2 regions of the Marinobacter sp. THAF197a genome follow, and region 2 is predicted to be linked to the other one. Evidence: predicted binding sites of a transcription regulator. Region 2 holds the regulator's gene; the other holds the start of a gene.
What was found. The regulator FliA, encoded in region 2, starts transcription of late flagellar genes. The targets are predictions, from matches to a motif close to CTAAAGTTTNNNNNNNNNNNGCCGNTAA.

Region 1 (6,041 bases), 1.3 Mb from region 2:
ATGGCAGTAACCGAAATTCGAAGGCTTTGCGTTTATACCTTAACGCCTTTTTGTCGTTGGTTGAGCGTGTGCTACTTGTGGAGGTATCTCATCAGAAGCTTGTTGCCAGATTAACCGAAGTAGGTGATCGCGAGGAAGCGAAGCAATTGAAGCGTCTTCTATGTCCAGAGCCTGGCAGTGGGCCGGTACCCCCAGGGCATAAGTACTGGTTGGGGCAAGAAAGCGGTCCTCAAATTCCGAGCGAGAGTGTGATTTTCAAGTGACGGTTAGCTGGTGGCAGCTGTCGAATTCGATTTTTTACATTCCTTTACAAAATCGTTGAAATTTTTTCTAAAGCAACCGGGTAGGGTGCCGTTAAGTGGAGTAACAGGGCGGCGCTCCCAACTGAGAACCGGGCGCCAGACCTTTTCCATGAAATAACGACATCTGTCGAAGGAGAAGCAATATGGCTCTCGGTATTAACACTAACGTCGCTTCACTGAACGCCCAGAACCAGCTGAGCAAGTCTCAGGGCATGAACGACCAGGCTCTGCAGCGTTTGTCTTCTGGTCTGCGTATTAACTCTGCGAAAGATGATGCGGCTGGCCTGGCGATTTCTACTCGTTTCCAGTCTCAGATCTCTGGTCTGAACGTGGCTACTCGTAATGCCAATGACGGCATTTCCCTGGCGCAAACGGCTGAGGGCGCCTTGAACGAGATTACTAACAACTTGCAGCGGATTCGGGAACTAGCGGTCCAGTCTGCTAACGCTACTAATAGTGATTCAGACAGAGCTGCCTTGAACGATGAGGTTCAGCAGCGCCTTGAAGAAATCGACCGTATCTCGTCCCAGACTGCGTTCAACGGGTTGCGTGTGCTCGACGGCTCTTTTGGACAGCAAGACTTCCAAGTAGGCGCTAATGCTGGGGAAACCATCGGTATTAACCTTACCCAAGGTACCCGGGCTTCCCAGATCGGTTCCATCGCTCAGGCGGAATTGAACATTGATGGTGAAGCCCTGGCTGACAACCAGAACTTTACTCTGCGTGTTGGTGCAGGCGAGATTCAAACCCTTGAGATAGGTGAGGATAGCAGTGCCGCGAGTATTGCTGATGCTATTCGGTCGTCCGTCGACGGGGTGTCAAGTGTGACAGCCGAAAACTCCCAGACAATTGATTGGGCAGGCGACGTAACGCTTACTACAGCGAATAGTGGTGTTGATACGCAGAGTTATAGCATCACAATTGGCGCTGGTGGTGAGTCGGTGGAGCTCGCCTTTGCCAGCCCAGCAGCGGACGGCTCGACAACTATCACTGCGGCAATGGTCAGAGACGAAATTAACAGCAATTCGATCCTTGGATCTGTTGGTATTTCTGCTTCGCTTGACGGTGGTAACTTGGTCATTCAGCAGGCTAGCGGCGAAAACTTTACCCTGCAGGAAGCATCCGGTTCGACCGGCGCCGCCACTGATCCTGATCTGGCCGCAGTAGGCCTGAACGATGCGGCCTCGGCTGGCTTCACTGCCGAGACAACCTTTGCTGGTACCGTTAGCTTTACCGCTGAAAACAGCGTTACGGTCGCGGGTGCTGATGTTGCATCGGTAGGTGGTGAAAACTCATTCAATGCTGAGGGATTCATCCGGGATATCGATATCAGTAACGTCCCGGGTGCAAACGAGGCAATTGCTCGGGTTGACGCAGCTCTGACCTCCGTCAACAGCCTGCGCGGCGAACTCGGTGCGATCCAAAACCGCTTCGAGTCCACGATTGCGAACTTGGCAACGTCTGTAGAGAACCTCAGCGCATCCAACAGCCGTATCCTGGACGCTGACTTCGCGGCGGAAACCGCCAACCTGGCTAAATCCCAGGTACTGCAGCAGGCCGGTATCTCCGTCCTGGCTCAGGCGAACGCCCGTCCGCAGCAGGTTCTGTCCCTCCTGCAGTAAGGGGCATAGCGGTAACGGCCGGAACCCTCGGGTTCCGGCCTTCCGCCGTTGAAGGATAGCGAGGTAAAGCTATGAATGACGTTAACCTGAACAGCCCGGACCTGAAACTGGTGCGCTCTGGCGCCCAGGCTCCGGCCAAGGCAATGTCGTCATCTCAGGCCGAGGGCCGGAACGCCCCTGACCTTGCTGCTTCGGCTGCCGGTACCCGCCAGGTGCAGGCTCCCCAGGTTGCTCAACAGGCTTCGCAGGCTGAAAAGCTGCAGGCCCGTAATGAAGAGCAGCGCAAGGAGCTGAATGAGGCGGTTAGCCAGTTGAACGACTTTGTTCAAACCGTGCAGCGGGATCTTCAGTTTGAAGTGGATAATGAAATGGGCCAGACCATCGTAAGGGTGGTTGATCAACAAACCCAGGAAGTTATCCGCCAGATGCCGGATGAAGTAGCATTGAGGTTGGCAGAAAAATTGCAGCAGGATGAACCGCTGACGTTGTTTAACATCAAGGTGTAAAAGCTTGCCGCTTTTGCGCGGGTGAAAACGACGGTATTTCAGCACCGCCGCCTCTGAGAAGAGCCGGCGGTGTTCTGCGTTTACGCACTGTTACAAATCGGCATAGGAATTTTCCGGAAAAGGGCAAAGTTTTGCCGCCTGCTGCCGATAAACTGATCAGTACAGAGATTCGCCCCCCTGAGGAGGCACGGTTATGGCCAGTATTTCATCGTTAGGTATCGGTTCCGGCGTGTTGACGTCGGATCTTGTCGACCAGTTGGTGGCTGCGGAGCGCAGGCCCACGGAAGTTCGGCTGGATCAGAGAACGGAACGCACCGAGGCGCTTATTTCTGCCTACGGCAAGTTGCGCAGCGCTGTTACGGAGCTGCGCCTGCCTATGCGTCAGCTCGGTTCTGCGGATGCGATGAAGTCGTTTTCCGCCACTTCCTCGGGTAGCAATATTGATGTGTCGGTGGATGCCAGCAAGGCCAGCCGCGGCTCTTACAGCCTCGATGTGAAAAGTCTGGCGCAGTCCCAGGCCCTGGCCAGCCGGGATGTGTTCGCCGACCGGGATGCCACCAGCGTTGGCCGTGGCACCATGACGCTTCAGGTGGGTGACAAGACCACCAACATCACCATCGATTCTTCCAACGACACGCTGCAAGGCCTGGCGAATGCCATCAACGAGGCCAATGCGGGCGTGTCTGCCGGTGTGATTGATACCGGCAACGGTTTCCAGCTGGTGTTGTCTGCGGATGAAACCGGTGAAGCAAACGCCGTCAATATCTCTGTTTCTGAAGATGGTGCCGCCCCAGGATTAAGCCGGTTCGCTTTCGATACGGCGGATCCCGACAATATGGATGGCATGCGCCAGACCATTGCGGCGAGCGATGCGGTAATGGAAATCAACGGCGTGGAAATTCGCCGTGCCACCAATAGCATTGAAAACGTGGTGGATGGGCTGACCTTCAACATTACCGGTGAGGGTAAGTCCACGATCAAAGTGGAGCAGGACACGGCGGCGGTTGCCGAGCGTGTTCAGGCGTTCGTAGACAAGTTCAACGAGCTGCAGGGCACCATCCGTGAGCTGTCCTCATTTGATAGCGAGACGGGGCAAGGCAGTATCCTGACCGGGGATTCTACGGTTCGGAATATCCAGAACCAGTTGAAGCGAGTGCTGACGGATATTATTCCCGGGCTGGAAAACGCCAGCGTTCGCAGTCTGGCGGATGTGGGCATTGGCACGGATTTCCGCACCGGTGAGCTGGAGTTTGATAGTCAGAAGTTTCAGCAGCAGCTTCGGGAAAACCCGGATGATGTTACCGCACTGTTTGCCGAGCAGGGCAGAACCAATGATTCCCAGGTGGAGTTTGTTCGTAGCGGCTCTAATACTCGCCCGGGTGATTACAGCATTAACGTAACCCAGATGGCGACTCGGGGCAGCCTTAATTACTCTGTCCCAAACACCGCAGATGCGATACAGGTTCAAGCCGATAACAGTTTCACGTTCCAGGTGGATGGTGAAACCACCGCAACGGTCTCGATTGCTGCAGGTGATTATTCCGGCGAGGATTTTGCCGCTGCCATTCAGACTGCCCTTCGTGAGAATACTGCGTTGAGTGCAGCTGGGCGGTCGGTTCAGGTGGCATATGATGCCACCGAAGGTCTGACCTTCACCTCCAATCGCTTTGGTAGTGATTCCAATGTAAGCCTGGCGGGGTTGAGCAACGTCACGGGGCTGAACACCGCCACCGGCACCGCCGGCCAGGATGTCCAAGGCACCATTAACGGCCAGACTGCCCAGGGCGATGGCCAGGTGCTGTTCCTGGCAAACAATGCTGGTGGTGATGCCGCTGGTCTGCAGGTGCGCATTACCGGCGGTGACGTTGGTAATCGCGGCTCGGTGAAGTTTATTGAAGGCGTGAGTGAACGTGCGGTAGATACGATTACCAGCATTCTGGGTGCAGAGGGTGCCTTGAGCTCCCGGACTGATGCCCTGAACCGGGATTTGGAGCGCATTCAGGAAGACAGAATCAAGCTGGATTTGCGGGTTGAGAGCTATCAGGCCCGCCTGGTGGCCCAGTTCAGCGCGGCAGATTCCCTGATCTCCCAGCTCAATAATACCCGGGATTACGTGACTCAGCAGCTGGCGGCCCTGGCGCCGAACCGGCAGAACGATTAATTCAGCTATACTGATGGTTGGCCAGCCAACCATGGCATACCGGACAACGGTGAAACGAGGTTATATATGAACGGTTTACAGGCGTATCAGCGCGTTAATACCCAAACCAGCATCACCGATGCAGACCCGCACAAGCTGATTCAGCTGCTGTATAACGGGGCCATCGAGCGCATCAATATGGCCAAGTCCAAGATTCAGGCGAAGGATTACGCGGCTAAGGGGCAGTTGCTCAATAAGGCCATCGAAATCATCGGCGGCCTGCGGGCGTTCCTGGATTTCGAAAAAGGCGGTGAGCTGGCTACTCGTCTCGAAGCTCTTTACGACTACATGGAACGCACCCTGCTTGAAGCCAGCGCCAAGAATGACGTTGCCAAGCTGGATGAAGTGCTGAACCTGCTGCGTTCTGTGAAAGACGGGTGGGATGGCATTCGTGATGAGGTGGTGAACCAGCAGCAGGCGGTCTGAACTTAGCGTTGGTCAAGCATATGGCGTTCTTTCGTGGGTTGTTGGTTGCCTTTCTGGTTGCAGCGGCCCACGTTAGCGCTAATGATGAAGTTGCTTCAGGTGAGAGCGTTCCTGCCACCTCGCCGGCTATCTTTGCGATTCCAGATGTCTGGCCCTGGGGCTTTCAGGACGACAAGGGCGAGTTGCAAGGCAGCCTGATTACGCTTATGGACCGGTTGTCAGAACTCTCGGGTGTGCCCGTGAGTGCGCAGTTGCTTCCTCTGCGGCGGGTAATCCTTGATCTGCTCAGGGGGCGCGCGGAATTTGCCTTTCTGTTTCAAAGTCCAGACCTGGACGAGAACGCTTTTCCCGTCGATACCATACTTCAGCTCAACCTGATGCTGATGGCGATGCGTGACACCGATTTCCCCCTGACCCTGGATGGCCTGGCCGGCAAGCGTGTTGGCTATGTGCGGGGTACCTATCTTGGTGAGTCGTTCAAAGCGGATGAGGCTGTGATGAAAGTGCCGGTTTATAACATTCGGCAAGCCATTGAAATGCTGATGCTGGGGCGGATATCTGCGGTGCTTGCCAGCGATCACAACATCGCGATGACGATTGACGCTTACGGCTTTCCTGCAGAAGAGTTCCGTCTGCAGGAGCATGTAAAGGGCCAAAAGGCCCGGCTGTATATGTCACCAGACAGCGGCAACCCGGAACACGCTCGTCTTTTAAAAGAAGCGCTGCAACACATGCGTGATAACGGCGAGCTGCAGCGCATTTTCCAGACTTCTTCCGCCCAATAGCCATTCCCCCCGCACTCCCGTACAATACGCACCTTCTTTTCAACACATCCATTCTGTTCAGTCTGGAGCATGGGCATGTCTGATATCAAAAAGGTGGTGCTGGCTTATTCCGGTGGCCTGGATACTTCCGTGATCGTTCGGTGGTTACAGGACACCTATAACTGTGAGGTGGTGACCTTCACCGCCGACATCGGCCAGGG
Region 2 (6,041 bases):
GCTCTTCACGGTTACGAACCTGATCAAACATGGCGTTGACGTGGTCCAGGGCTTCCAGCACCACGTCCATCAATTCGGAGGTAACCTTGCGCTTGTGGTTGCGAAGGATATCGAACACATTTTCCGCAGAGTGACAGCAGTTGACCAGCGCTTCGAGCTGCAGGAACCCGGCACCGCCCTTGACCGTGTGGAAACCACGGAAGATGGCGTTGAGCAGGTTGCTGTCATCCGGATGCTGCTCAAGATCTACCAGCTGCTCGGACAGCTTTTCGAGAATCTCGCCGGCCTCAACCAGGAAGTCCTGCAGGATCTCTTCGTCGGCATCAAACGCCATGCGTCACCCTCTATAATCGTTCAGAAACCGAGACTGGATAACAGGTCATCAACGTCGTCCTGCCCCGAAACTACATCATCACGCTCCTCAGCCTTGATCTGAGGCCCTACCCCTTTTTCGGCCGATTCTTCTTTTTCTTCAATCTGGTGCACGGTGCCGGTGAGCTGGTCCACGTGGCTGGCCATCACCACCAGGCCAAGCAGGTTCTCTTCGACTTCTTTCACAAGGGCCGTGACTTTCTGGATAACCTGCCCGGTAAGATCCTGGAAGTCCTGGGCCAGAAGGATTTCAGACAGATTGCTGTACAGGGTATCGGAATCTGTGGCCAGGCCCGCAAAGAAGCGATCAATGCGGCCGTACAGTTCCCGGAATTCTGCCGGCTCCATTTCCCGACGGCGCAACCGCTGCCATTCGTCTCGCAGGGCGGTCGCTTCGTCGCGCATGGTGTGCGCCACCGGCATGCTTTCTTCGACCAGGTCCATGGTGCGATTGGCCGCCTGGCTGGTCATCTGGACAACGTAGGCCAGCCGATCCGAGGCATCGGACATCTTGGACAAGGCTTCTTTCTGCTCGGCACTGCGGGCGTCTATCTGAAAATTCCGGATAGCCTCGTGCAGGCTCCGGGTCAACCGCCCCACTTCCCGATAGAGGCTCTGGTCGCGAACTTCACTTAGCTCGTTGATCACCGACATTGCCCGGGCGTAGTTACCGGAACTGATACATTCGGCCAACTCCGAACTCTGCTGCTGGAGCTTTTCGGTTACCTCCGGGTCGAGGCCCTGATGGTTCTCGTTCTTGTCAGTCATGACAGCCATCCGACCTCTGGTTACTGGATTCGCTCGAAGATCTTCTCAATCTTTTCCTTGAGAACGGCAGCGGTAAAGGGTTTGACGACGTACCCGTTAACGCCGGCCTGGGCCGCCGCCACAATCTGGTCACGCTTGGCCTCCGCAGTTACCATCAGCACCGGCAGGTTCTTCAGGTTCTCGTCTGCCCGCACCGCCTTGAGCAGATCAAAACCCGACATGCCTGGCATGTTCCAGTCGGTCACCAGGAAGTCGTACTTGCCGCTCCTGAGCATGGGCAAGGCAGTGTTGCCATCGTCCGCTTCATCCGTATTGGTGAAGCCAAGATCGCGCAGCAGATTCTTGATGATTCGCCGCATTGTGGAAAAGTCATCCACAATGAGAATTTTCATGTTTTTGTCCAATGGGACCTCCAGTCAGTAACACCCGGATTTCATTAAGCCTTTTGAAAGTCTAGCAGGCCGCTGCTTTAACCGCTTATTGTGTGTTGTTTGGCCGCGTTGTAAAGCGCCGGTTACCAAAATCTACACAGTTACGCGCCGCGCGGTCAGCGCCGGCCCGGTTTATTCTGGCTCGTCTTCCCGCCAATCGGACAACCGTCCCCTGAGACGAAGGGCCGCCTGGCTATGAATCTGGCTGACCCGGCTCTCGCTGACGCCAAGCACCGCGCCAATTTCCTTCAGGTTGAGCTCTTCCTGGTAGTAGAGGCTCAACACCAGCTTTTCTCGCTCAGGAAGCTCCTCAATTGCCTCTGCCAGGCTTTTCTGGAATGCATTTGATGCAATGCCATCCAGGGGATTATCGCTGGCCTCTGTTTCTTCTATCGGCAGCTCCCCGGATTCATTGAGCTCATCAAGGCTAAAAAGTCGGCCACTGTTGGCGTCTGCCAGGGAGGCATGATATTCCGACAGGTCAATGCCCAGCTCTTCGGCAACATCAACATCCTGGGCCTCGCGCCCGGTGCGGTCTTCAACCGTCTTGATGGCTGCCGCGATACGGCGGGCATTGCGGTGAACGGAGCGGGGAACCCAGTCGCCCTTGCGGATTTCATCCACCATGGCACCGCGGATACGAATACCTGCGTAGGTTTCAAAGGTGGCACCCTTGCCGGTGGAATAGCGTTGCGCAGCTTCCAGCAGGCCGATCATGCCCGCCTGCATAAGATCTTCAAGCTGAACCGAGGCCGGCAAACGGGCCATCAAGTGTAGGGCGATTTTCTTGACCAGCGGCGCATGCTCCTCAATCAGCTGAGAGGGACCTTTTGCGCCAGCCTGATGGTAGATTCCCAGGTTTTTCGCCAATGTCATGTATCCGGTTTTCTTATAGGACTGGATTCAGATCAGACTTCGACGAGCCGCTCCACGAAAAACTCCAGATGCCCTCTTGGCGATGATGGCAGCGGCCAGCTGTCCACTTTCTCTGCCAGGGCACGGATCGCCAGCGACGCCTTGGCCCGTGGATAGGCATCCAGAACGGCCCGCTGCCGCTGAACGGCTTTTTTGACGGCTTCGTCGTAAGGCACGATACCTACATATTGTAGTGCTACATCAAGGAAACGCTCGGTGACACGGGTCAGTTTTTCATACAGATGCCGACCTTCCTGCTCATTTCGCACCTGATTCGCCAGAATACGGAAACGGTTGGTACCGTAGTCGCGATTCATCAGCTTGATCAGGGCATAGGCGTCGGTAATCGAGGTAGGCTCATCGCACACCACCAGCAGCAATTCCTGGGAGGCCCGCAGGAAACTGACGACGGACTCGGAAATACCGGCTGCGGTGTCAACAATCAGCACATCAATCTGGTCACCCAGCTCGCTGAAGGCGTTGATCAGCCCCGCATGTTCCATCGGGCTCAACTGGGTCATACGCTGGGTGCCGGACGATGCGGGAACAATCTTGATACCACCCGGGCCGTTGACCAGAACGTCCTTGAGGTCGCACTCGCCACTGAGCACATCCTGCAGATTGCGATTGGCGGTAATGCCCAACAGCACGTCGATATTGGCAAGGCCAAGGTCCGCATCCAGCAACACCACCCGCCGGCCTTTCTGGGCCAGCGCGATACCGAGGTTGACGGACACATTACTCTTGCCGACACCGCCCTTGCCGCCGGTAACCGCAATCACCTGAACCGGATGTGGTCTGCTCATACTGTTATCAGTCTCTTACTGCGTTCTTGTGTGGGCACAAACGGCAGCGCACCGGCTGTACCACCGGGCCTCAGGCCCCTTCTGCAACGGCCTGGCCGTGCTGCATTGTTTTCAGGCGTTCTACGCCCAACCGCACCAGAGGAATGGCCTCGGCCCAGTGCAGGTCTTCGGGAATCTTCTGGCCATCGGTATACCACGCCACTGGCAGGCCGGTTTCCATGACAAAGCCCAAAGACTCACCCAGTGTCAGCGCTTCGTCAATCTTGGTCATGACGCAGCCTGCAAGGTTTGCCATCTTATAGCAATGCCACACGGATTTCATGATGCGCGGCTGGCTGGTGGCAGACACGACCAGATGGGTACGGATATTGTGATCGCTCCGGGCCAACTCCGCCAGCTGTTCCTGATAACCGCGATCCGAGCTGGTCAGCCCGGCGGTATCAATCAGAACCAGGTGCCGATCTGACAATTCGTCCAGAATGTCATCCAGGGAATGACTCTCGTCCACAACCCGGACCGGCACATTGAGAATACGGCCAAACACGAATAGCTGTTCATGGGCTGCCACCCGGTAGCGATCGGTGGTGACCAACGCCAGGGAATCCGGCCCATGCTCCAGTACATATTGGGCTGCCAGCTTGCCAATGGTGGTGGTCTTCCCAGACCCGGTTGGCCCCACCAGCGCATAGACGCCGCCGGCCTCAAGCCAGTCTTCCCGAGCGGTACGTACGCCGGTGGCCAGCATCTTCAGGGATTGCTTCCAACCGTCTTCCAACCTGCCGGCACGATGCTGACGGGACAGAGAGGTTGCCAGCTCCGCGCCCAGACCAAATTCCTGCAGCCGCTCGGCAAGCCTCTGCTGAACTGCATTGGATGCCGCGACTGCAGGCTTCTCGGGTACCGAGGTACGGCCGCTGACCATCTCTCTCAGGGAGTTGATTTCCGCTCTCATGCTCGCCAACTCATCCGAGTAGCCCGCCGCTGGCCGGCCACCTGCATTGCCCACCGAGGTCGACCCCCCGGCCAACTCACCTGACCAGTCGGCAGCCGGCCGATCGTCAGCCGGTGCACGATCATATTCCGCGCCGACACCCGCCCGCTTCTCCCGCACTTCGCGAATGCGACTGCGTGATCGGTTCAACTCTTCTTCCAGCCGACGATGCTGGTCTGCCTGCAGCTCCGCCAGGCGCGAGCCGTTGGTGGCCTGTGCCGCTTTCTCGCCAAGGCGCTGGCGTGCCATATTTTCGTCATAGTCCAGGGCCGTCACAATTTCGACGCCTCCGTCCACCCGGCGATTGGACAAAATAACGGCATCCGGTCCCATCTCATGACTGACCTGTTTCAGGGCTTCGGCCATGGTCTTTGCAAAAAACCGTTGTACTTTCATAGCGCTTCATCCTCCACCGGCGTGCCCGAATCGGGTGTTCGCCTTGCCCTGCCGGCCTTACTGACCAACAGAGGCGACTATCGTGATCTGTTTGTTATCCGGAATTTCCTGGTACGAGAGCACATGCAAACGCTCTACCCCATAACTGGCAAACTTTGCCAGCACTGGCCGCAAGGGCCCGGAAACCAGAAGAATCGCCGGCTTGCCCAGCATTTCCTGGCGCTGAACACTGTCCTGAAGGGACCGCTGCAGCTTTTCCACCATATTGGGCTCAAGCACCAGGCCAATATCGTCCTGTCCGCCGGATTGTTGACTCTGTTGTACTGACTTAAGCAACAACTGTTCCAGGTCTGGATCCAGAGTGATCACCGGTATCTCGGTGTCGTTGCCACAGATGCTTTGAACGATCATTCGGCGCAACGCCTGCCGAGCCAGGGTGGTCAACAGTTTCGGGTCCTGGCTTCTGGGGTGGACGTTAACGATGGCTTCGGCAATGGAGCGCATATCCCTGACCGGCACTTCTTCCCGGAGCAGATTCTGAAGCACCCGCAACAGGACGCTCACGGAGATCGTCGTAGGCACCAGCTCCTCAGCCAGTTTCGGAGCCATTTTCTCCAACTGGTCCAGCCACTTCTGGGCCTCTTCATGGCCGATAAGTTCATGGGCGTGCTTTTGCAGAATCTGGTTAAGGTGGGTAGCCACCACCGTGCTGGCATCCACCACGGTGTAGCCCAGAGTCTGGGCCTGGTCTTTCTTGTCAGGCTCAATCCAGATGGCATCCAGGCCGAAGGCCGGGTCTTTGCCGGCAATGCCTTCCACCTTGCCGAACACCTGGCCCGGATCAATGGCCAGCTCACGTTCCGGGTGAATCTCCGCCTCGGCAATGGTCACACCCATCAGGGTAATGCGATAGACGTTTGGCATCAGGTCCAGATTGTCCCGAATGTGCACTGACGGCATCAGGAAACCCAGATCCTGAGACAGTTTTTTGCGAACCCCCTTGATGCGACTGAGCAGCTGCCCGCCCTGGGATTTATCGACCAGAGGAATCAGCCGGTAGCCCACTTCCAGACCAACGATGTCAACGGTCGCCACATCATCCCAGCCCAGCTCCCGGGTTTCACCGGGCGCCGGCAGCGCCTGTCCTTCTGCGCCGGACCGATCCTGAACCACCTCGCCACCGGCACGGGGCGCTCCACCAGCCATGCCGCCACGACCGGCGTAAACGCCCTCTTCTTCCACAGTCTGGCTTTGCTTTTTCCAGATCAGCCAGGCCGCACCGGCCGCAAGGCTGCCCAATCCAAGGAAGGCAACATGGGGCATGCCCGGAATCAGGCCCAGGATAATCAGGATGACGGCGGC

Region 1: fliD (flagellar filament capping protein FliD) is a predicted target of FliA. The motif match lies at 2,554-2,581, and genes of this name have one in related genera.

The regions. Positions count from the first base shown of each region.
Region 1 covers NZ_CP045324.1:2,704,456-2,710,496, reverse strand. Annotated here, with positions in the region: gene FIV08_RS12590 (hypothetical protein) at 1-263, shown strand, start outside; gene FIV08_RS12585 (flagellin) at 446-1,924, shown strand; gene FIV08_RS12580 (flagellar protein FlaG) at 1,996-2,430, shown strand; gene fliD (flagellar filament capping protein FliD) at 2,624-4,591, shown strand; gene fliS (flagellar export chaperone FliS) at 4,658-5,056, shown strand; gene FIV08_RS12565 (substrate-binding periplasmic protein) at 5,077-5,841, shown strand; gene FIV08_RS12560 (argininosuccinate synthase) at 5,917-6,041, shown strand, end outside.
Region 2 covers NZ_CP045324.1:1,448,326-1,454,366, reverse strand. Annotated here, with positions in the region: gene FIV08_RS06710 (chemotaxis protein CheA) at 1-334, opposite strand, end outside; gene FIV08_RS06705 (protein phosphatase CheZ) at 355-1,140, opposite strand; gene cheY (chemotaxis response regulator CheY) at 1,161-1,544, opposite strand; gene FIV08_RS06695 (RNA polymerase sigma factor FliA) at 1,704-2,447, opposite strand; gene FIV08_RS06690 (MinD/ParA family protein) at 2,480-3,292, opposite strand; gene flhF (flagellar biosynthesis protein FlhF) at 3,363-4,679, opposite strand; gene flhA (flagellar biosynthesis protein FlhA) at 4,737-6,041, opposite strand, start outside.